Regions from separate parts of the Methyloceanibacter stevinii genome, predicted to be linked through region 3. Evidence: riboswitches for the same ligand, from Rfam matches in the RefSeq annotation. Region 3 holds a riboswitch; each other region holds the start of a gene.

Region 1 (8,435 bases), on a different contig from region 3:
GCGAGGCGCGGGCGGGCGCGCTCGGCGGACTCGCCCAGCACCCGGCCGAGCTTTTGGTCGCGCACGCGTTCGACGCCGCTGCTGAAGGCCTTGAAGAGTTCAAGCGTGACGTCTTTCGGCGCGCGGTAGAGCACGCCGTCGGGCTCGGGCTCCAGGAAGCTCTTGGTGAAGGGCGCATCGGGCGCCCACGCTTCGACAAGGTCCTTGGAGAGTTGCGCAATATTGTCAGTCACCGCCGCGGCGAAGCGGCAGCGAAACACCGCATCGTCACCGGGGCTCGCAAGTGCGTCGGATCCTTTGCCGTAAAGAAGGATTTCGAGGGCCGGCAAGCCCTGCAGCGCGACACTCTTCTTGGCAAGCGTCTCCACGCTCGTGACACTCTCGTCCTTGGCCAAGAGGACCCGCTGGACCTGCCGGTAGCCGAGGCCCTTCCGGTCCGGCCAGAAGAACAGCCTCTCGTAGCGATGCTCGTGATTGACCGGTCCGAACTGAAAGATCTCGACCGCGCTCCAGCCGTCGACGGCCTTAGCGAAGGCCGCACGGGCATCCGCGAGCGTCTTTTCGGAGGGATCTTTGCAAAGCACGGCGGTCGTGGCCGCCAAGGTCGCGGCATCGTTCGCGAATGCATCGTAGCCTGGCCGGATGACTTTCGTCAGCGCCGCCTCGGCAACGGCGGCATGATCCGCCTCTGCCTGCGCCGCGGGCCCGGCCGAACCGAGAGCAAGAGCCACAATCCCGAGGGACAGGGCCGAATGGAGGAAACGGGTCATTGGCATAGGTCTAACATCTGATTTCCAGCTTGGCGTGGGGCCGGGTTGTCGCGACTAGAGCGAGTTCAAAAACGCCAGGAGGCGTTCCCGATCTTCCTTGTCCAGCGAGGCAAACCGGTCACGGGCCGCTTGGCCCTCACCGCCGTGCCACAGGATTGCCTCCGTGAGATTGCGGGCCCGGCCGTCATGAAGGAACTGGGTGTGGCCGCTCACCGTCTCGGTCAGACCGATACCCCAGAGCGGCGGCGTGCGCCATTCGCTCCCCGTCGCTTTGCCGTCCGGCCGATCGTCCGCCAGCCCCTCGCCCATGTCGTGGAGCAGCATGTCCGTGTACGGCCAGATGAGCTGGTTCGACAGGTGTGTCTGCTCGGGCACGTCGCCGGTCGTGAAGTTGGGCTGGTGACATTGAGCGCAGCCGACCTTGTAGAAAAGCTCTTTGCCCTTCAGCACCTCGGGCGCGTCCACGTTCCGGCGCGGCGGTACCGCCAGGTTCTGCGTGTAGAACGTCATCAGATCGAATAGCTCGTCGCCCACTTCCACGTTCTGGTATTTGGGCGAGTTGCCGGACGGCGCGTCGATGCACGATGTCTGCCTCTCGGTGCATTCGCCGGCGCCGCTCGGATGCAGCGTTGTCGAGATACCGATGTCACCGGAAAACGCATCGGCGTTCTGTTCGACGATGGTCGGCACATTCGCCTTCCAGCCGAAACGGCCCAGCATCTCCTTGTCATGCAGCTTGGACCACATCCGGTTCGGACGGCCCGAAATGCCGTCCCCGTTCGCATCATCCGGGTCGGCGTTGGCCTTGATCTGCTCTTCCGGAACCGCCTCGAGCAGTCCGAGCCCGATCATCGGCGGTGCGATGCGTGGACCCACCATCACGTCCGGGCTGATGGGACCGTAGTTGAGTCCGGTCAGTTCGTAGTGCGGCGCGCGCAACGAGACTGTCTCGCCGTCCGCGAGCGAAACTTCTTTCTCCTCGTAGGACACTTTGACGGCGCCCTCGGCGTCGTGGCCCTGGATCGACATGTCCTGCAATTGCCCGCCGTAGACAGGGTCAGGCAGCACCGTCACCTTGCCGGAGGCGAGAAGCGCCTTCTCGTCATCGGTCTTGGCGGGCACCGAGAGCCGGAACAGGAGCGATGCCGTCGGCCCCGGCGTGTTCGAAGCGAGCGGAGGATGGCCGCGTCCGTCTTTGAGGTGGCAGTCCTGGCAGCCCCGCACATTGAACAGCGGTCCGAGACCGTCCGAGGCATCGGTGGAGGCGGGCGCCGAAACCCAATGCCGCCGGAAAATGCTGTTCCCGATTTTGAAGTCGAGTTCCTTGCGGAAACCCATATTGCCGGATGATTGCGAAAACGCATTGGCGGTGTCGGTCGCGGCACGGGAGGTGGCGCCGCCGCCCGGCCGGTCTTCGCCCGGCTCGGCTTTTGTGAAATCGATTGCCGGCACGGGCACGTTGGGTGCCCCCGCTCCGCCAGCCGAGCGCGCGTACAATACGAGGCCCGCCAGCAGCGGTACGCAGGCCCCAACAAGAACGACACCGCCAAGCCATGCTTTCGCGTGACTTGACGGTGCTGTCGGGGTCGACTGACTCTGAGAAGGCGTGAACCGTACTGTGTTCACGCGCCCACCTTTCTAGAACGCGAACGTGCTGCGAGCGCCAATGACCGTTGCATTGTCGGCTTCTACGCCGCCATCCGGGTTCATGATGTACTGGAAGTCCGGCTGCAACGTCCAGCCGTCGATGACCTCCATGGTGTAAGCGATCTCGATCAAGGCCTCGTAGCCCTCGCCGGCCGGATCACCATTGGTAACGTTGAACGCCTGCGCCTGATCGGAAATGCTCGAATAGGCATAACCGATGGCCAGTGCGTCGTTCGGACGGCCCGGGATCATGCCCGTCATGGTCACACCCACGTCGAAGTAGAAATCGACATAGTTGCGATCGTCCGGCGCTCCGGCGAAGCGGGTGAAGAAGCCAAGGCCCTGCCCCTCTTCCGTACCCGGCGCGTGCCACAGAAGCTGATCCAAGATCACATAGAGAGCGTAATCGTTGTCCAGCGGCTTGCCGTCCTTGCCGGAGATCGCGATGGGGTTGCCGCCCACATCGGTATAGATGTGGTTGAAGTCCCCGAAGTGGTTCCAACCACCGACCTTGATCGAACCCGGTAGTTCACCGCCCGCCAGCGAATAGCTGTAGGCGCCTTCCGCCATCAAGAGCGTACGATCCCGCAGACCGAAGTCCAGACCGTCGTTGTTGCACACTTGCGGATCGTCCGCAGCGCAGTCCGGTGCCGGATTACCGTTGTAGACGCCGACCATCAGGCTGGTTTGCTCCGTCGGCGTAACAGCGACACGAACGCCGGGCGTAGCCAGCGGGTAGGCCGGGCCGCCGCCGGGGTTGTTTTCGGCCGCGATCGGCGCCCAACCCCACGTGCCGTTGATGAAGTAGCCACCGCCTTCGGCGAAGAAGAACTCAGCGTCCGCCGCGAGCTGACCGACCTTCACCGAAACCGTATCGTTGAACAGGAACTGCTCGAACCAGATCTCGAACAGGCGCGTCGCGTCATTCGCCTCGAAGCTGCTGACCGGCATCAGGGAGCCGATATTGGAGCCTGTGATGGAGTTGCCGTGAATCTGGTAGCCGTTGGCGTGGAAGCAAAGACCGTCCCACAGACCGAGCTTCTTCATATCGGCATTGACGTAGAGCTCGAGCACACCTTGATACTCGCCGCCCTCGTCGGTGCCGCCCCAATTGTAGAACGGCTCGGCGACGTAGGCGCCGCCAATGTCGATGCCCGTGTTGTTCAGCGACCCGGTCATGCCGCCCTTAGCGCCATCGATGAAGTCGAGCTTTCCGTTGGCCCCTGAGGCAAACTGGTCGAACGGATCTTCCGGGATCTCGCAGGCGGCGTTGGCCGCGGCCGGCGCAAGGACGAGTGCGAGCGCACCGAACGCCGCAGCGCGCAGCCCCTTGCCGATTTGAAAGCCTGTAGGAACGCGCAACGCGCGTGGAGAATTCTGTGTGTCGGACATTCTTCCCTCCGAAGCCGAGTGACTAAAAAATCGCGTCAGCGCTTTCGGAGAATTCCGGCGGAAGATCCCGACAATGTGCGAACACCCCCGTTCGCCCATCAGCCCTGTCACGGTCGAAGGCAGGTCTCCTGGCTCACGGTTCATCGCTTTCTGCCCGACCTTCCCGGTTGCCCAGTGGTCACGATTGGCAGCGAGCTCACCGCTCACAGTTGCGGGGGCAGCCACGGCTTCGGCGCCATAGAGGCACACACCGTGTTCCCTTTTCATCCTCTCGGAACGAGTCTTCGAGGAACCTTCAACGCGTTCACGTTGGAGTGTGGCCGAAATATTGTCAATCGAGGCACTTGCGTTGCGCCTCTCTATCGTGGCTTGCGTTGCAAAAGAGCAACGCCCCCTGTCCTGCTTCATTTGATCAGCCCCCCAAAGGCTCGGTTTTGGTCTCTTTGATCGTTCTCGCCGTTTGCGCCGTTGATCCGACTCGGAATGCGTAAAATACAACATTCCGAGTCATCTTTTCTCAAGATCGATTGACGTCGCAGCAGCTGATTTCTCTTCAACTATTGCCGACCGTACTGTTTGGTTTATTCAGCTCCCACCTTCTCAGGCGCATCGAGACTGTCCGATCCCTCGAACTCGATGGCTTTCAGATCCAGCGTTGCCACGGCCCGCTCGATCGCCTTGGTCTGAACGAGCAGAGCGTCGACCACGTCCTGGACGACCTTGTTGCCCTCGTCGTTCCCCTCACCAATCATCTGATCGTAGTTCTCGGTGGTCAGAGCACGCAGATAGAGCGTGTTCATCGCGTCCATGGTGGCATCGAGCGCGGCCATCACTTCGGCGTCTACTTTCGGATCCTTGGCCTTGACCACATCCGAGACGCTTGGGCCCGAAACGACGGAGCCGTCGGCACGGCGATAACGGCCCGTGTAGACATTGTGGATGCCGAGCGCGTCGAAGAAGTGTGCGGCATGGGTGTTGTCGGAGAAGCAGTCATGCTCCTCTTCCGGGTCGTGCACCATCAGGCCGAGCTTGATGCGTTCACCGGCCAGCTCGCCATAAGACAGGCTGCCGAGACCGGTCATGATGACGGTCAGACCGCCTTCATCGCCTGCATCCATGACGGCCTTGCGCGCATCGCCGCCTTCTTTCCACTGATCGGCCATCCACTGCAGATCGTCGATCAGGAGTTGGGTGACGGTGCTCAGGTACTCGGCGCGCCGTTGGCAATTGCCGTTGGAGCAATTCTTCAGATCGTAGTCGGACGCGGGACGCTCGCCGGCGCCGGGCTCCGTGCCGTTCAAGTCTTGTCCCCAAAGCAGGAACTCGACCGCGTGATACCCCGTGGCCACGTTCGCCTCGACACCGCCCGCTTCCTGCAGCGTGTCGGAAAGCAGCGCCTTCGTGATCTTCGAGGTGTCGATCTTCTTGCCGCCGAGCGACAGGGAGACGTTCTTGATCACGTCGGCCACGTAGAGTTCGTTCTCGGGCGACTCGTCGCCATAAACCTCGGCGACGTAGTCGATCAGACCTTCGTCCAGCGGCCAGGCATTCACCTTGCCTTCCCAATCATCGACGATCGGGTTGCCGAAACGGTAGGCCTCGGTCTGCATGTAGGACGGGCGCGCGGCGATCCAGGCGGCGCGGGCGGCCCGCAGATTCGACTCCGTCGGGCTCTCCAGGAAGTCGTCGATCGCGAGCTGCATCGTCCTGGCAGTCTCAAGCGAATCTTCGTATCCGGCCTGCGCGATGTCGGCGTAGTTCTTCAAAACGTCCTTAGGGCTATCGGCCAGCGCGGGCGAGACGTAACAGCCAAACGCCAGGACAGCCGCCGGCACCATCGTCTTTAGTCCTCGAAACATCGAACTCCCTCTCAAGTTGCTACGACTCGCCGGTCGTTTTCTATCTAAAATCACCAATTTCAATCGCTTTTGTCTATGACAAGGGCGAAAGATGCGACGGCCCAGCGGCCAGGGACCGTGGGCCGCCGCAAGGCTGAGATGAGGAAGCGTTTCGGCTCGGGCTGAAACACTTCAGACACTCGGGCTGGGCGGCCGAATGTCTTGCCAGAACCCTACGGGGGGCCCTATCATGAATGAAGTGAACAGTTTTCATGATAATAGTTGAATGATATGCATCTTAAGGAAGTCGACGCCAATCTGCTCGTGACGCTCGATGCACTGCTGGTCGACGCCAGCGTCACACGTGCCGCCGAACGGCTCGGGCGCAGCGCCTCCGCCATCAGCCATGCCTTGGCTAAGTTGCGGGAATTGTTTGACGATGAGCTTTTCGTGCGCGCCGGGCAGAGGCTTGTTCCAACCGCTCGGGCTCAGGAACTCGCGCCGACGGTCCACGTGATCCTCGCGGGCATGGAGAGCCTGCTTCGTCCCAACAAGCCGTTCGACCCGTCACTGACGATGCGCGCGTTTGCCGCAGCCTCCAGCGAGGCCGGTGAATTGATCCTCATCGAGCCCCTGCGCAAGCGCTTGCAGGAGGGCGCGCCGAGCGTCCGGGTCGATTGGACGTCGTCCAACATGGAGTCGATCATCGACGAGTTGCGCAACGCGCGCTGCCACTTCGTCATCGACATCATGGGCGAGAGCGCCGAGGCGCCGGACGTGCGCGCCGCCAAGCTTTTCGACGACGAACTGGCAACCCTGGCGCGGCCGGGGCACCCGTTCTCCAAGCGGCGCCCGAACGGCGAAGCCTTCGCCGCCGCGGAGCATGTGGCCGTCCACTCCCTCCCGGGGTTCCAGGGGCTCGCAGACCGGCTGGCGCAGGCGGGGCACGACATCCGGCGAACGTCGCAGGTCTCCTCCGCGCTTGTGGGCGTCATGGCCACGCTCAACAGCGATGCCCTGCTCACGCTCCCGGCCTCGCTCGCGAGCCTGCTGGAGCGTCAGTTCGGCCTCTCGCGGATCGCACAACCCATTGAACCTGTGACCTTTCCGGTGCGGCTCCTGTGGCACACAAGCTATGACCGGGACGAGTGTCATCAATGGCTGCGCGGCGAGTTCTCGCTCCTCGCCCAGGAACTCTAAAGATATGGCATCGAAGACCCGTCCTCCGGCGCTATGGCCCGTATGTCGAAGCGGCCAACTTGCTAGGGGGAGTAGTCTGTAAGGAGCTTCGTGGGCGTGCCGGCCGCGGGGTACCTCTGAACCCGGGACAGACCGAAGCACATTTGAGGCTACGGGTCTGATTCAACATTCCTGGGGCAGGACGAGATCTACCCGGAGGCCGCCGAGGTGCGAATCCTTCAGCGTCACGTCGCCCCCGTAGAGGCGCGCCAAGTCACGGACGATCGCGAGCCTAATCCGGATCCGGCCGCGCGAGAGTCCCAGCGTTCACCGATGTTGAAGACGACTTCACGCGCTTCCGGCGGGAGGCCGGGCCCGTCGTCCTCGACCGTCATTCCCGTCGCATCGCCGCCGATACAAGCGATTCTCACCGTCGATCTGGCGTGCTTGCAGGCATTGTCGACCAGGTTGGCCAACATCTCGTTGAGGTCGGCGGGATCGCAGGCCAGGCGGCGCCCCTCCGGCACATCAACCTCGATCGCGACCGACTCGCCCTTGTAGAGGCGCTCCAGGGCCGAGGCGACTTCGAGGGCCGCCTTCCGAGGATCGGCGACGACGCCAGGGGTCGAGCGCATGGCGACGGCGCGCGCACGCGCGATCTGATAGTCGATATGGGACTGCATCTTCCGGCACTGACCGAGAATCGTCGAGGAGGCCTGATCCTGGCCTTGGTCGCCCAGCCGATAGGCTTCGTCCGTCACTATGGCGAGCGGTGTCTTCAGACCATGGGCCATGTTGCCCGCCTGGGTGCGGGCACGCTGGATCAAGTCGCCTGTCGAAGTGAGCAACCGATTGAGGTCATCCACGAGCGGCACGACCTCCGTCGGGAACTGACCGCTCAGCTGGCTGGCATGTCCGGAGCGGACACTCTGCAGAGCCGTCCGCAATTGCCGCATCGGCTTGAGCGCATACAGGATGAGAAGCGCCGCGGCTCCTACGAGCGACAGGCCGAATGCGGCCAGCGACATGGAGAGCGTTTTGTTGAAGCTCGCCACCACGGCGTCGAGATGACGTTCGTCCGTGCCGATGATGAAGCGGTCCGGCCTCTCGCCGGGATCTTCCCATACGGCCTTCTCCACCGCGATTAGGGCTCCCGTCGGTCCTTCGATGACGTGGCTGTGCACGCCGATATCGTTCGGCGCATCGGGCGGCATGCTCAGCGGCGGGCCTTCGAGCGACGCCGAGCGCGCGAGCACTTTGCCGTCCTTTTGGACTTCCCAGTAGAAACCGGAGAGCGGAACGTCGTAGCGCGGGTCGCTGAGGTTGCGCTGCAGATGCAGGCTACCGTCCTGGTGAAACTCGGCGAGCCGCTGCAACTCGTCGAGATGCACATGCAGCTCGTCGTAGAACTGTGTGGTCACGTGATGTTTGAAGATCGCGGACAGAACCAGGCCCGCGCCGATCGTACCGAGGGCGATCCACAACGAGGCGGCAAGGATGAGTCTGCTCTTGAGGCTCGTCATGACGGTCTAATCCATCCTGTAGCCGAGGCCGCGGACCGTCGTGATGCAGTTCGCCCCGAGTTTTCGGCGGAGGCGGCTGACATACA
Region 2 (8,435 bases), on a different contig from region 3:
CCAACGTATCGAAGGGTGGCGGCCACTACTGCCGGCCGCAGCCGAAGCAAGGCCTGTTCGCGGCGGCCGACGACACGTCGCCGGTCTCGACGGCGTCGGTCAAGCCGATCCCCTTCACCGGAACGACCGAGGCGGACCAGCAGATGCCGGCGTACACGCTGGGGCCTGCCCACTAGGGGGAGAAAACAGCCGACTGTGGCTCATCCGCAACTTCGCAGACGCACCATTGGGGTATGATCAGTTCGGGGAAGAATCGCACCAGGAACGCTTTAACCAAGGCGTAAGCCCTTGTTTTTCCTTGGGCTTCGTTCGATCGGAGGACGCGATGGCAGCCGAATCGTTGGTGCAAATGCTCGAGGAAATCGCCGTAGGGCTGAAATCGGGCGACGAGGAAGTCTATGGCTGGCTTCGGGATCAACTCAAAGAGTGCGGCGGCAGCGAAGTGTCCGTCGAACTGGCTATGGGTGTGATCGCCAGGCTCCTGCCGGAAGAAGCTCAAGGCAGCATAGAACTCGCCGAGCACTATAACCGCCGCTGGGCCCACTAGGGCGCTCCCGCGGAAGGCCCCCTAAGACGGGGATTTGAGCGCGCCGCTCAGGCGTTGCCACTCTACTTCTTTTCCCGGAAGACCGAATCGCAAGAGTTGCGGGTTCTCACCGAACCGGCGCACGAAGATGCCTGCCTCGCCGAGCGTTGTGAAAACCGCCTGCGCGCGCGGGCTGCTGACGAGGCAGAAGAGATCCGTGCGGCCTACCGGTGTCAGTCCGGCCGTGCGCAGCAATGTCTCCAGCCGCTCCGATGCGGCTCTCAGTGTCATTCGGGTGCCGTCTATCCAAGCCCGGTCGGCGAGCGCCGCGGCGCCAATGGACAGCGCCGGCCCGGAAGCCGGCCACGGACCGAGCCGGGCGCGAAGCCGTTCGGCCAGGGAACGGTTCGTCAGCGCAAAACTGAGACGCAAGCCAGCAAGACCGAAGAACTTGCCGAACGAGCGCAAGACGGCGATGGGGGCTTGTTCGATGCGGTCCGAGACGCTGGCGGCTTCGGGGCCGACATCCACGAAGGCCTCATCCACCACCAGAATGCCGCCGCTCGTCCTCTGCCCTTCAGCCAGGTTCAACAGGTCGTCTTTGGACGTCACGCGCCCATCGGGATTGTTGGGATTGACCACCACGGCCAGCGAGGCGCCGCCGAGGTCGGCGAGGCTCCCGACAGTCGTCACTTCATGCCCTGCCAGCGCCGCCACGCGCGCATGTTCCGCATAGGTTGGTCCCAAGATCGCAGCGGACCCTTGCGGCATGAGATCGGCGATCAGCGCCATCAGGATCTGGCTTCCCGGCGCGGCCACCACGTTTTGCGCCGACGGCGCGCCGTAGAAGGCCGCGGCCAGTTCCAGGAGATGCGCGAGCGCCGCGGGTTCGGGGAGCCGCGCAAAATCTTCTTCGCCCAGAGCCGCGATAGGATAGGGATGAGGGTTGATGCCGGTCGACAGGTCGACGATTGGCAGAGGCGCATTGGGAAACCGCGCACGCGCTGCGGCGAGATCGCCGCCGTGCAACAACGAAGCGTGGGTTTCGCCCGCGGCATTTGCGGTTTTGAGGCCATTGAGTGGGGATGGATCAGGTGACGTCATGGCAGCACCGCTAGCGCTTCTTGCGATGCTCGTCGAGCTTGCCGTCGGCTATCCGGCCTGGCTCGCAACACGCATAGGCCATCCCGTGACCTGGATGGGGCGTTTGATCGGCTGGCTGGATACGCGGCTCAACGATCCCGCGGCGGACGGCGAGGCGCGACGGCGTGCGGGCCTCATAGCGCTCGTGCTCCTGCTGCTGATTGTCGGCGCCAGCGCGTTTCTTCTCGAGATCGCACTGCCGATGCTGCCCTTCGGCCTCTTCTTCACCGCGCTCGCGGCGAGCACGCTGATCGCGCAGCGCAGTCTCTATAGTCATGTGGCGGCCGTGGCCGAGGCGCTCGAGAGCGGGGCGCTGGAGGACGCACGAAATGCCGTCTCGCAGATCGTCGGCCGCGATACGACTGAGCTCGATGAAGCTGGTATCGCGCGCGCGGCCATCGAAAGTCTCGCCGAGAATTTTTCCGACGGCGTCGTGTCGCCCGTGATTTGGCTGGGCCTTGCCGGCCTCACGGGCGGAGCGCTCTACAAGGCCGTCAACACCGCCGACAGCATGATCGGCCATCGCTCGGCGCGCTATGCGGATTTCGGACGCGCATCCGCTCTGCTCGACGATGTGGTCAATCTGCCGGGCGCGCGCCTTTCCGGGCTGTTGCTCGTCGGCGCGGCGTCCATGGCGAAGGAGGCGTCCCCAAAGGAAGCCTGGAATACGATGCGGCGCGATGCGGCCAAGCACGCCTCCCCTAATGCCGGTTACCCGGAAGCCGCCATGGCGGGGGCGCTCGGTGTGGCCTTGGGGGGCCCGCGCACCTACGCCGGATCGAGAAACGATGGCCCTTGGCTCGGCGATGGCCGGCGTACGGCCACGGCAACCGACATTCGCGCCGCGCTTCGGCTTTCGCCCGTGCCGACGGCCTGTTGATCGCACTTGTGGCGATCGCGGCCGCGCTCAGCATGATCCTCAGCGCGACAATGTAAGAAGACGGTCGATGTCGACATGGTCCTCCAAATGGGCGGCAAGGTCGTCCAGAACGGCGTCGACCTGTTCATCGTAGTGGACCTGCGAGGGGCCTGCAGCAAATCGAGCGAGCCATGCCGCGCGCTGCCGGTCGTCCGCGAAGAGCCCGTGCACGTACGTACCGTAAACTTGGCGATCGGCCGATATCGCGCCATCTTGGAACCCCGTGTCGAGACGGGCGAAGGGTCGCCCGCAATCGGGGCCCTTCGTGCGGCCCATGTGCATTTCGTAGCCCTCGAAAGGGACCCCGTCGAAGGTGTGGCCGGACGCCGGCTCGAGGCGCTTATCTCCCGAGAGCGTCGTCTCGATATCGAGGAGGCCCAAGCCTTCGGCTTCTCCCGGCGCCCCTTCGATCCCCTCCGGATCGCGCAGGACCCGCCCCAGCATCTGATAACCGCCGCAAAGCCCGAGCACCGACCCGCCCCGGCGCAGATGAGCCTCGATATCGATGTCGAACCCGGCGTCGCGAAGAACGCGCAAGTCGGACAGCGTCGCTTTCGAGCCCGGTAGGATGACAAGCTGCGCATCCCCTGGCAGCGCCTCGCCAGGCCGTATACGGACGACTTCGACGGCCGGCTCGGCGGCGAGCGGATCGAGGTCGTCGAAATTGGCGATATGGGGTAGCACCGGCACGGCTACCTTCAGCGTCGCATCCGTCTTGGCCGCCTGTTGCTGCTCGAGCGCCAGAGCGTCTTCGGCCGGCAGGGCTCTTGCGCCCGCGAAAAATGGAATGAGGCCGAGCGGCTCCCAGCCGGTCTCTCTTGCGATGCGCACCATGCCGTCCGCGAACAGAGACGGGTCGCCTCTGAACTTGTTGACGAGGAACCCGCGGATCATCGCGGCATCGTCGGGGGCGAGCACGGCCTTGGTCCCCACGAGACTGGCGATGACGCCGCCCCGGTCGATGTCGCCGATGAGAACGACCGGCACGTCAGCCTCACGCGCAAAGCCCATATTGGCGATGTCGTTTGCGCGGAGATTGACTTCGGAGGCGCTGCCCGCCCCTTCCACCAGAACGATGTCCGCCTCGTCCTTGAGAAGGGCGAAGCTATCCTGCACCGCGTCCATGAGCTCGGGCTTGAGCGCTTGGTAGTCCGCGGCCTTGGCCTTTCCGTAAACCTGGCCGCGCACGATGATCTGCGCGCCGACCTCGCTTTGCGGCTTGAGCAGAACCGGGTTCATTGTGACGCTTGGGGTCTCGCGGGCCGCGCGCGCTTGCAGCGCTTGTGCCCGCCCGATCTCACCCCCATCGAGGGTGACGGCCGCATTGTTCGACATGTTTTGCGGCTTGAAGGGCAAGACCTTCAGTCCACGGGACACGAGTGCGCGCGCCAGCCCGGCCACGATCAGGGACTTGCCCACATCGGAGCCCGTGCCCTGAAACATGAGCGCGCGGGCGGTCATCGCTAGAATTCGATGCCGGCTTGCGCCTTCACCCCGGCGGCGAAATGGTGCTTCACCAGCGTCATGTCCGTGACGAGGTCCGCGGCTTCGATCAGTGCCGGTTTGGCGTTGCGCCCCGTCACGATCACATGGAGGTCCGGGCGTCGCGCCTTCAGCGTGGCCACGACTTCGTCGAACGGCAGATAGTCGTAGCGCAGGGCGATGTTCAGCTCGTCGAGAATGACGAGGCCGAAGCTGGGGTCGTCCATCAGCTCGACCGCCTTGGCCCAAGCACGCTCCGCCGCGGCGATATCGCGTTCCAGATCCTGGGTCTCCCAGGTGAAGCCTTCGCCCATGGAATACCAGGCGACCTGATCGCCGAAACGCTCAAGCGCATCGCGCTCCGCCGTGTGCCAGGCGCCCTTGACGAACTGCACGATGCCGACGCGTTTGCCCCGGCCGATCATGCGTAAGGCAAGACCGAAAGCCGCCGTCGACTTGCCCTTGCCCGTTCCGGTGTGAACGATCAGGAGGCCCTTCTCGACGGTCTTCTCGGCAACTTCGGCATCCTGCGCCTTTTTGCGGTTCGCCATCTTGGCGCGATGGCGCTCAAGGTCTTTTTCATCGACCGACTTGGTCATGTGCTTCCTTTCACCACGAGAGGTTGCCCGGCGACCACGAAGATCACCCGGCTGGCGATGGCGGCAACGCGCTGGTTGAGACGCCCTTGCGCGTCCCGGAACGCGCGCCCCAGCGGCGTTTCCGGCACCAGCCCCAGACCCACTTCGTTCGAGACGAGCACGGTGGCGCTCTCGCGGGCGTGCAAAGCCTGCTCCAGTTCCGTCATCGCGTGTTCGATATCGTAGGGACCGTGCATGATATTGGAGAGCCACAAGGTCAAACAGTCCACCAGCACGACGGCTCCCTTGGGTGCCGCGCCTATGGCGTCGTGCAGATCGTGGGGCGCCTCGAGAGTCTGCCAACCGGCTTCACGCTGGGCCCGGTGCTCGGCGATACGCACCGCCATCTCGTCGTCATGCGCTTCGGCCGTGGCGATATAGACCCATGGGCGGGGCAGACTGGTGACGAAGCTCTCGGCGAAACGGCTCTTTCCGGAGCGGGCGCCCCCGAGGACGAAGGTGATCCCCTCGTCCTCGAGATCGGTACCTGACATTGAACCGCTATGCGCTGGGGATGATCTGCCCGAGCAGCGTCGCAAGACCGATGCCGACGACCACGGCGCCGGCCAGACGGGGCGCAATGGCCGAGACGGACGGGGAGCGCATGCGGAAGAGCATGGCGACACCGACGCTAAGCGCGCTCTGGATGATCACGAGACCGAGCAGATAGGCCACAAGCGGCGTCGACTCCGCCCCGAAGATCGACTCGCCATAGGCATAGCCATGAGCCAGGCCGGCAATGCCGAACAGCACCGTCCAGGCGGCCAGCGGAAGGGCGCGGCCACCGGCAAGCACAACGCCGGCAATTACCACGGACAGAGCCACGATCAGTTCGGCGCCGGGCATCTGGAACCCGCCGACATGGATGCCGACACCGATGGCTGATGCCCCGACGAAGAGAACGGGCAGGCCGAGATTGAGACCGCCGACGCCAACCGCAACACCCACGGCGATGAGAAAGGCGAGATGGTCAAGCCCGATCACAGGGTGAGCGAGGCCGGAAAGGAAGCCTTGGGCGAAGGTCGACGGCAAGACGCCGCCCATCGCGTGATGCGCCGAGGCCGGCGCTGCGGTGAGCACAAGCGCGGCGAGCGCCAAAAACGCGGTGCGCTGGAGTGAAGAACGGGTCATATGATCCCCCTTGCGCCCTCCACCCGAGGGCGCGGTTCAAGGTTTGCGCCGCGGCAGGTTTCCTGGCTTCGCGGGTCTGCGCATCCCCTCCACCTTCCCGGAGCGGTGGCTCCAGTGGCCTGAGGAGGGGCGCTCTCCGCTTACAGTTGCGGGGGCAGCCACGGAATTGGGTAATGACCCTCACCGTATTCCCTTCTTGTATCCGCCTCATGCGGAAACCATCGGCGCCCCGACTATAGCGACGTTCGCATGCGCCGCAACCAAGCTCGTGACGCCGTGTGGGGGTAGGGCGGCTGAGTTAGGGGGGCTATTGACGGCAGTCGCCGTCTCTTTCCTTTGACCGGCACTCGTTGTGAAGCTCTCCCGACTTTGGCCGGCCGGATGTGGTGACCTCGTCATAGTCGCTTGTCGGCCATTGCGAGCAGTTCCTGCACCAGTGCCAGGTATCGCTCCCCTTCCTCTTCCGGTAGGTGGGCATGCGGGCATCCTCCATAGGTTGTTTATGGTGGCATAATACTCGTATTACGTGCTTTTCTCAACACGGCGACCCAAGGGTGAACTAGGCAAGGGCGAGCGGGGCAAGGCCCGCATTGACAAACACACGCCCGGAGCCCTTATGTGCCTGATCGACGGTTGCTCATTTCGAGCGAACAGGGAACGCGGTATGGGGATGTCCCAAATCCGCGGCTGCCCCCGCAACTGTAAGCGGCGAGCCCACGGAACGGTTTCGATACCGGTCTTGGGCGCCCGAGCCATCGCCACTGGGGTCGACCCGGGAAGGCGGCGAAGGGAGAGACCCGCGAAGCCAGGAGACCTGCCGTCGATCTAGTCGTCAGCCGGGCGGGGTGCCTCTGCGACGGTTGGATCTTCGTCCGGCCCGAATCTGGGCCGACTTGCACCCTGTCTGCTGTGGCTTTCGCTTGAGATCGCCGAGGGATTTATCAGGGTGACAACTCCCCTAGACGCCAAGGGCACTGCCGCCAAGGCCCCGGAAGGGCCGACCGTCTATGTCTGCGTGACCTGCCGCAAGCCGGGCGAGGTCGGCGATGGACCACGCGCGGGGCTCCTGCTCGCCGAGGCCACCGCCGAGGCGCGCACGGGACGGGTGTTACGGTCCGCCAGGTCGAATGCCTTGCCAATTGCCGCCGCTCGCTCAGTGCCGCGATGCGGAAGAAAGACAGCTGGACTTATGTCTTCGGTGACTTGACCGCCCCGGACGATGCGACAGCTCTCATCGACGGCGCGATGCTTCTCGCGGAGTCCGATGACGGACTTTTGCCCTGGAGGGGCCGGCCCGAAGCCCTGAAGGGCGGCCTCGTCGCCCGTGTTCCACCCCTCGTACTCGGCCCCATTCCGGAGGATTTCGAATGAATTCTGTCGCCCGCATTCCCTGCACGATCGTGACCGGCTTTCTCGGCTCGGGAAAGACCACGCTCATCCGGCACGTGCTCGCCAACACGGGCGGGCGGCGTCTGGCCGTGATCGTCAACGAATTCGGTGACGTCGGTATTGACGGCGAGATCCTCAAAGGCTGCGGCGACGAGAACTGCAGCGAGGAGAACATCGTCGAACTGGCCAATGGCTGCCTGTGCTGCACGGTTGCAGACGAGTTCGTGCCCGCGCTCGACGAGATCCTGGCGGCCGAGCCGCCGGTCGACCACATCGTCATCGAAACTTCCGGTCTCGCGCTGCCCAAGCCCCTGGTCCAGGCCTTCCACTGGCCGGCGATCAAGAACCGCGTCACAGTGGACGGGGTCGTGGCGGTCGTTGACGGGGCGGCGCTGGCTGACGGTCAGGTCTCCGCCGACATCGAAGCGCTCTCGGCACAGCGCGCCGCCGACGATGCGCTCGATCATGACGACCCCATTGAGGAGGTCTTCGAGGATCAAATCGCCTGTGCCGATCTGATTGTCCTGAACAAGCGCGATCTGCTCGACACGGACGGGCTGCAGCGCGCTATGAAGACGGTGACCGACGCTCTCCCGCGCGGCATCGGTGTGGTGACCGTGTCGGAAGGGAAGGTCGACGCCACGGCCCTGCTTGGTCTCGGCATCGGCGCGGAGGACGACATCGAAAACCGCATGACCCACCATGACAGCGAAGAGGACCACGACCACGACGACTTCGATACGTTCGTGGTTCCGATCGCAGAGGTCGCCGATCCCGCAGACATCGCGAAGCGCATCGCCGATTTGGCCGAGGCACATGATATCTTGCGCGTGAAGGGCTTCGCCGCCGTGACGGGCAAACCGATGCGGCTGCTGATCCAGGCGGTGGGTCCGCGCGTGACCCACTATTTCGACCGCCCCTGGGACCAGGCCGAGGATCGCCAAGGCAAGGTCGTCGTGATCGGCTTGAAAGGCCTCGACCGCGAAGCGGTGGCCAGATCTTTGGCCGGGCACGAAGCCCTGGCCGGGTAACCGATAGGACCCTCGGATGCACCTCCTGCAGACAAGCAGCGCGACGCTCGACGACATCGCCGAGCCGATCGACCTGGGCCAAACGCCTGGCGACATCGCGGTCTTGTCTTTCACCGACAGCGACCTCTCGGGACTCGCGGCCGCGTATACGCACGAGCGCGAACAGGTGCCGTCCG
Region 3 (5,540 bases):
CCCTTTGGAGCGGCGGGGAATCGCCCGGCGCCGCGCACCGCGGACATAGCGGCCCGATCCAACGCGGAATTTCCCGAGGACCGGGCCACAGACGCGCTCAAAAGCCGTCCGCTGGTGGCCACGCGCAAATGCACAATTGTCGTACCGTGCGCATTCCCGGCAGGCCTGCGCTTTCGCGCATTGATGCGGGCGCGGATGCGAGCCCCCCAGCTGGCGATGAGGCTGCGCGCGCTCGACTTGGAGACTGTTGCCGGCCGCGACCTGGTCTTGCTCCGGCCGGCGCTTTCGCTTTCTTGCTTGGCGCCAGCGGCGCGCTGGCTTTGACTGCCCCTGCCGGTCGCACTCTCTTTTGTGCTCTGTCCTGACGAGGATTTGCGCTTCGAGGGCGCCCCCGACGGCTCGTTTCGACTGGCGCTGCCAGCAGGCGTCGGCTCTGGTCTCGAAGCGCGTGTCTTGGGTTGCTTGTCTACGTGCTCTTGCGTCTTGCGTTCTGGCCGCTTCGCCGGGGGCTGCTTTGGTTGGGGCTCCGGGCCGCTGAGCTTCTTCTCCGGCGCGCTTCGCTTCTGTTCCGGCACGCTCGGTGTCTTGTCCGGCACGCTTGGCTCGGAGACTTTGCTCGGTGCCGGTAGAGGAACGGGCGCGGCCGTCTCCGTCTTCGGCGCCTCTAGCCGTTCTTGAGTATCGGAGGGCACCTCATTGGGCGCCTCACGTTCGGGCTCGGTATTCGTGTCCGCCTTCTCGGACGGGAGAGGTTCAGGCTCAGCGGTTTCAGCCGGTTCCGATGCGGCCGGGGGAGATTCAGGCTCAGAGGTTTCGGCCGGTTCCGTCTCGGCCGGCGGCACTTTACTCCGGCGTTCTACCTCCTGTTCGGAGCTGTCTTGCGGCTCTGGAACGGCCGCAGGCGGCTCCTCCACAACAGGTTCCGGAGGCTTCTCCCATTCGGCCACCATCCCCGACAGCGCGCTGGACGCCGCCGCGACCGATACGACGACGTCTCCGGCATCTCCCGCGGACTCATCGCTCGGCGCCTCGGAATAGAAGCCAAACACCACCAGATGCAGAACGACGGCGATGGCCACGAAGACCGTCGCCTCAAGCAGCCGCTTCATTTGCGAACCGTCACCAATTGGATGTCGCGCAGACCAAGCGCGGCGAGCTTCGGAAGCAGCGCTGCCAATTTCGATCCGTTGACAGACTTATCCGCTCGCAACACGGCGATGGGGCGCGTGTCATCGCTGCAAGGTCCACCGCACTGGTCGCGCAGTGCATCGTGCAGACCGGCCAGCACAGCCTCATAGCCCACCGCCTCGCGAAAGCCGAGCCGCCCATCGGCGCCGAGATAGAGCACAAGCGTGCCGTCGGCGAGATCCGTTTCGTCCGCGCTCGGAGCCGCAACTTCGAAGGGCGGCGGTGGCGCGATCTGGGCCGTGAGCAGGAAGAATATCAAGAGGAGAAAAACGACGTTGATCATCGGCAAGATGTTCTCCCGTCGCGCGCGGTGCGTAGCTTCTCGGAATCGCACCGCCCTACTCCAACAATACGAAGTTGGAGAATCCCCCTGCTTTGAGCAGTTCCATCGTCTCGATCACCCGTTGAAGCTCGGCATCGTCGCGGGCGCGCAAGATGATCGTGTCGCTGGGCTTCTCCGTCAGTGCTTGCAACCCCCCGACGATCTGGCCGGTTGAGACCGGTTCGCCATTCAGCCTGAGCGTGGTTGGGGCAATGTCCACCAGTCGCGGCGGCCCCCGATAGGCGCTTTGGCCGCCCCCAAGTTTGAGCGGCATGGCCATGTCGTGCCCGAACTGAGCCGCTAGCATGAAGAAGATGAGAAGCAAGAACACCACGTCGATCATCGGCGTCATGTTGGGAGATCGACGGCGTCTTGCTTCGCCGAACGAAAGCCTGGTCACGCCGCAACCTCTTCTTCGCCGCAGGCACTTTCGGCCTCCTGGTCCGGGGCGCGCAGGAGGATAACCGTCGCCGCCGTCCTCATGTCATGACGAACGGCGTCGACAATGCTCTCGAACCAGACCAGCGCGATCATGGCCACGATCGCGACGGCCATGCCTGCGGCCGTGGTCAGAAGCGCCTCCCATATACCCCCCGCCAAGACAGCTGGATCGGCCCGCGTACCGGCATCCTCAAGCGTCTGAAAGGCCTCGATCATGCCAAGGACGGTGCCGAGCAGTCCGAGAAGCGGTGCTAGCGTGGCGATCAGTTCCAGGACGCGGAGCCCACTTCTCGCGCTGGTGAGCAGCCGCGTGCCGACACGGTCCGTCTCAGCCTCGGCTGCCGGTCCATCCAATGCCGGATCCTCCGATGCATGCATGGCAGCCGCGGCGAGCCGTGCGCGAAGCGAGCGGCGTTTGTCCACGAGCGCCAGCGCCTGATCGTGGTCTCCATGACGCCAAAGTCCAGCCGCCCGCGCACTCAACCCGCCGCCGCTGAACGCCCCTTGCAGAAGGAAGCTCCAGACCTTCCACAAGATCAGCGCCACGGTCACGACCGAGAGAGCTGCAATGACCCAAAGTGCAGGCCCGCCCTTGTTGAGGAAATCGCTGAGAACCGTAACAGCGTGCTCAAGCGAGATATCGAGTCCCGGCAACATGCTATGCGCCCTCGCCGCAACGCGACTGGGTCGTCATGCGCGGCGTTCGCTCCAAGCGCCCCCTTCGAAGGGATGGGTAAAGGGAGCAAACGCAGCGTTGGGGTGTCGCTGCCGCACGGAAAGACGCAGCCATGGTCGGCCCTTTGATTGAGGACGAGGGCCGAACAGTCACATGGAAGCAGAGGCAAGACGCCACGCAACCACCGCCGGACTACCCCGCCCGAAGATGTTGAACGCCGTCGTGGCAGGTCTCCTGGCTCGCGGTTTTGCCTGACGTCCGCCTTCCCGAATCTATCGAAGATTCAGTGGCTCGATTGGACGGCAGAAGGCCGCTTACAGTTGCGGGGGCAGCTCCGGCTTGGCGCAAGCGCACCGGATTCCCTCTTAGCTCCGGCACCGCGTCGATGCCGTAGAACCGCGACGAACGCGAGTATGGGGGGCACGCCTGTAGCCGTCAACGGAGACGTGCCGTCTCCCAAGAGCACAAATACCGGCACAAACCCGGCTCTTCGAAGCGCGGACCGGGCTGTGACTTCGCCGGCCGGATACCATACCCACGCCATACCAATGATGCCAAAGGTACATCACTTTGGTCGCTTAAGCGGCTCAGCGCTGACAGAACATATCAGGAACTCATTGGTCAGTCTCCAAAGACCGACAGCGGCGACATCGAAACCAGAGCGGCGGGGTGCAATTCACTGCCGCTTGCTCGCGCGGAATGGTCTGGTAATGCGCCAACTGCTAGTCGAGCAGATCAATCGCAAAATCTTACAGTGAAATACGAGTGCTTATCTCGGCGCCCGTGCGCGCTCAAATCTGTGCTCGAAGTTGCGCTTCGACTGGTCCGACTTTTTGCCGCTGACTATGCAGGAATGACGACCCTGGGCCGGCCAGCTATTCCAATTCGGTGACCGGTCGCGAATATACGTTCTCGCGCGCGCCCCAGTCGGCAACGAGCGATGCATCGGGAATCGAAGGGGGTAGAATTGTGCCGTGATGACGACGGAGGCGCTGCGATGACGTTCACACTGACACGCAAGCAATTATATGAGCTGGTCTGGTCGGAGCCTAAGCAGCGGCTCGCAGCTCAGATCGGTATTTCCGACGTGGCCCTAGCAAAGCATTGCCGAAAGCTGGGTATTCCCGTGCCGGAAAGAGGCTATTGGAACAAGCTTCAGGCGGGGAAGCCCGTCATCCGTGCCCAGCTTCCGGAACGCGACCTGGTGACAATCAACCGCGTGACGATCTCCGGCGAACTTTCGGACGAATTGCGTGCTCGTCTCACCAGCGAGCCCGGCAACACAGGCGAGGAGGAGAGTATCGAGGTCCTGGCGGAGCGGCTGCGGAACAGGCTCGGCAAAGTCGCAGTGCCGCGGGATTTTTCGCGTGCCCACCGTTCGATAGAAGCGCTGCTACGGAAGGACGAAAAGCTCCGGGAAGAGTGCGCCCAGCGGCCGTATTTCTGGAACAAGCCGCGCTTTGATGAACCTTTCGAGAGAAGGCGTTTGCGGTTCCTGAACGGGCTATTCCTGGCCTTTGAAAAGGTAGGTGCACGTCCGTGGTTACGCGGGAATGAGGCTCGGCAACTAGGTGTTCAGCTTGGAGATATCAGTCTCGATTTTCAGCTCGATGAACCGAGTAAGCTTCGGTTGCAGCGTCGGCCACTTGCAAGGAAGGCCAAGAATCCCCAGTCCCTATGTCTTGCCATCACGAACACACGCACCCCGACACCCGGCATGGTAATGGATTGGCAGGACGAAGATGGCCGGCCTCTTGAGAAGCAACTCGTGGAAATTATCGTCGGCATGGCAGTTGCTGGCGAGCAGCTTCACCGGCAGTGGCTCAAAGAGCTAGCCGAGTGGGAGCGCAAGAGAAAGGAAGAAGAACGCAAGGAAGAGATCAGACGGAAGGCGGATGCGGAGAAGCGTGAGCGGGAGCGAATCGCAACTCTGGAAAAGGCGCGCATCGATGGCCTCATTCGAGATGCCGCTTGCTGGCGGGATGCCGCGAACATTCGGGAGTATGTCGAAGCTGTTCGAATGGCAGCATCCACGGGCGACACAATCAACGTTGAGGCTTGGGCGGAATGGGCTCTGTCGGAAGCGGATAAGCTTGACCCTGTCGCCTCAGGCCACGCGATTGAACGCGACGACCAGACCGACCGACGGTCCACCCCTGAGGCGCAGACTCAACGAATGGAGAATAGCGGAGATCCGCTCGATCCCCGCAGCTAGAGATCGCGCCCAGAAGCGTTCGGGACGCCTCCACAAGGCTCACACTTCATAGACGAAATAACCTCTTTGGGGCGCCAAAAGTAAATATTACTGCATAACATTGGTTGCGGGGAGCGGATTTGAACCGCTGACCTCAAGGTTATGAGCCTTGCGAGCTACCAGACTGCTCCACCCCGCACCACAAAGTATAAACAATAACTATTCTTAATCAAGCATAAGCTTTAACTTTACTTGAAAGCGCACTTTGGTTCGGTTTATCAATCTCAGTCTTACTGGCACAACTCAGTCGATCCGATTTCCTGAAACCACTCCCACAGTTCCAGCAACAGTGCTTCGTCCTCACCGGTGAGCACGCGGCTGGCCCCATCGAACCAGTCGAGGAACCAGTATTCGATGCGGTGACAAGAAAGGTCCGGCCCTGCAAAGAAGCGGAACTCGTCGCTAGGCCCGCCCCAGGAAAGTTGCCAGCGAAAATACGCCTCTCGCTGGTTATCAAACGTACCGGCCTCAACGAAGTCGAATGCGAGGCCGTATTCGGAGAGACAGCGAGATCATCCAAAGTGTCGTCGCCTGTTTGCCACGCCTTCCAAAGGCGTCTTAGCTCCTCAAGCCTCCCTCGCAAATGCCCATCGACTCGCCTCTCGCAAGTCATATCTCTTGTACTCACACTCATATCTCTGCCTCCTTGAAAAGCGGGT

What was found. Region 3 has a riboswitch for cobalamin ahead of AUC70_RS09160 (MotA/TolQ/ExbB proton channel family protein). Riboswitches for the same ligand answer to the same signal wherever they lie in the genome.
Region 1: linked by a shared signal. The riboswitch ahead of AUC70_RS04365 (carbohydrate porin) and the one ahead of AUC70_RS09160 (MotA/TolQ/ExbB proton channel family protein) in region 3 are both predicted to bind cobalamin.
Region 2: linked by a shared signal. The riboswitch ahead of AUC70_RS05660 (HupE/UreJ family protein) and the one ahead of AUC70_RS09160 (MotA/TolQ/ExbB proton channel family protein) in region 3 are both predicted to bind cobalamin.

What each region holds. Positions count from the first base shown of each region.
Region 1 is NZ_LPWE01000010.1:90,049-98,483, forward strand. It holds gene AUC70_RS04355 (imelysin family protein) at 1-770, opposite strand, end outside; gene AUC70_RS04360 (di-heme oxidoreductase family protein) at 825-2,228, opposite strand; gene AUC70_RS04365 (carbohydrate porin) at 2,409-3,809, opposite strand; cobalamin riboswitch at 3,911-4,120, opposite strand; gene AUC70_RS04370 (imelysin family protein) at 4,391-5,668, opposite strand; gene AUC70_RS04375 (LysR substrate-binding domain-containing protein) at 5,939-6,847, shown strand; gene AUC70_RS04380 (ATP-binding protein) at 7,072-8,349, opposite strand; gene AUC70_RS04385 (response regulator transcription factor) at 8,356-8,435, opposite strand, start outside.
Region 2 is NZ_LPWE01000010.1:360,411-368,845, forward strand. It holds partial or broken gene AUC70_RS16150 (extensin-like domain-containing protein) at 1-176, shown strand, start outside; gene AUC70_RS05630 (hypothetical protein) at 326-547, shown strand; gene cobD (threonine-phosphate decarboxylase CobD) at 569-1,630, opposite strand; gene cbiB (adenosylcobinamide-phosphate synthase CbiB) at 1,629-2,549, shown strand; gene AUC70_RS05645 (cobyric acid synthase) at 2,589-4,049, opposite strand; gene cobO (cob(I)yrinic acid a,c-diamide adenosyltransferase) at 4,052-4,669, opposite strand; gene cobU (bifunctional adenosylcobinamide kinase/adenosylcobinamide-phosphate guanylyltransferase) at 4,666-5,202, opposite strand; gene AUC70_RS05660 (HupE/UreJ family protein) at 5,210-5,839, opposite strand; cobalamin riboswitch at 5,876-6,077, opposite strand; cobalamin riboswitch at 6,453-6,675, shown strand; gene AUC70_RS05665 (DUF1636 family protein) at 6,860-7,210, shown strand; gene cobW (cobalamin biosynthesis protein CobW) at 7,207-8,259, shown strand; partial or broken gene cobN (cobaltochelatase subunit CobN) at 8,276-8,435, shown strand, end outside.
Region 3 is NZ_LPWE01000011.1:492,122-497,661, reverse strand. It holds gene tolA (cell envelope integrity protein TolA) at 1-1,109, opposite strand, end outside; gene AUC70_RS09170 (biopolymer transporter ExbD) at 1,106-1,522, opposite strand; gene AUC70_RS09165 (ExbD/TolR family protein) at 1,527-1,910, opposite strand; gene AUC70_RS09160 (MotA/TolQ/ExbB proton channel family protein) at 1,907-2,608, opposite strand; cobalamin riboswitch at 2,835-3,043, opposite strand; gene AUC70_RS09155 (hypothetical protein) at 3,625-4,842, shown strand; tRNA gene AUC70_RS09150 (tRNA-Met) at 4,944-5,020, opposite strand.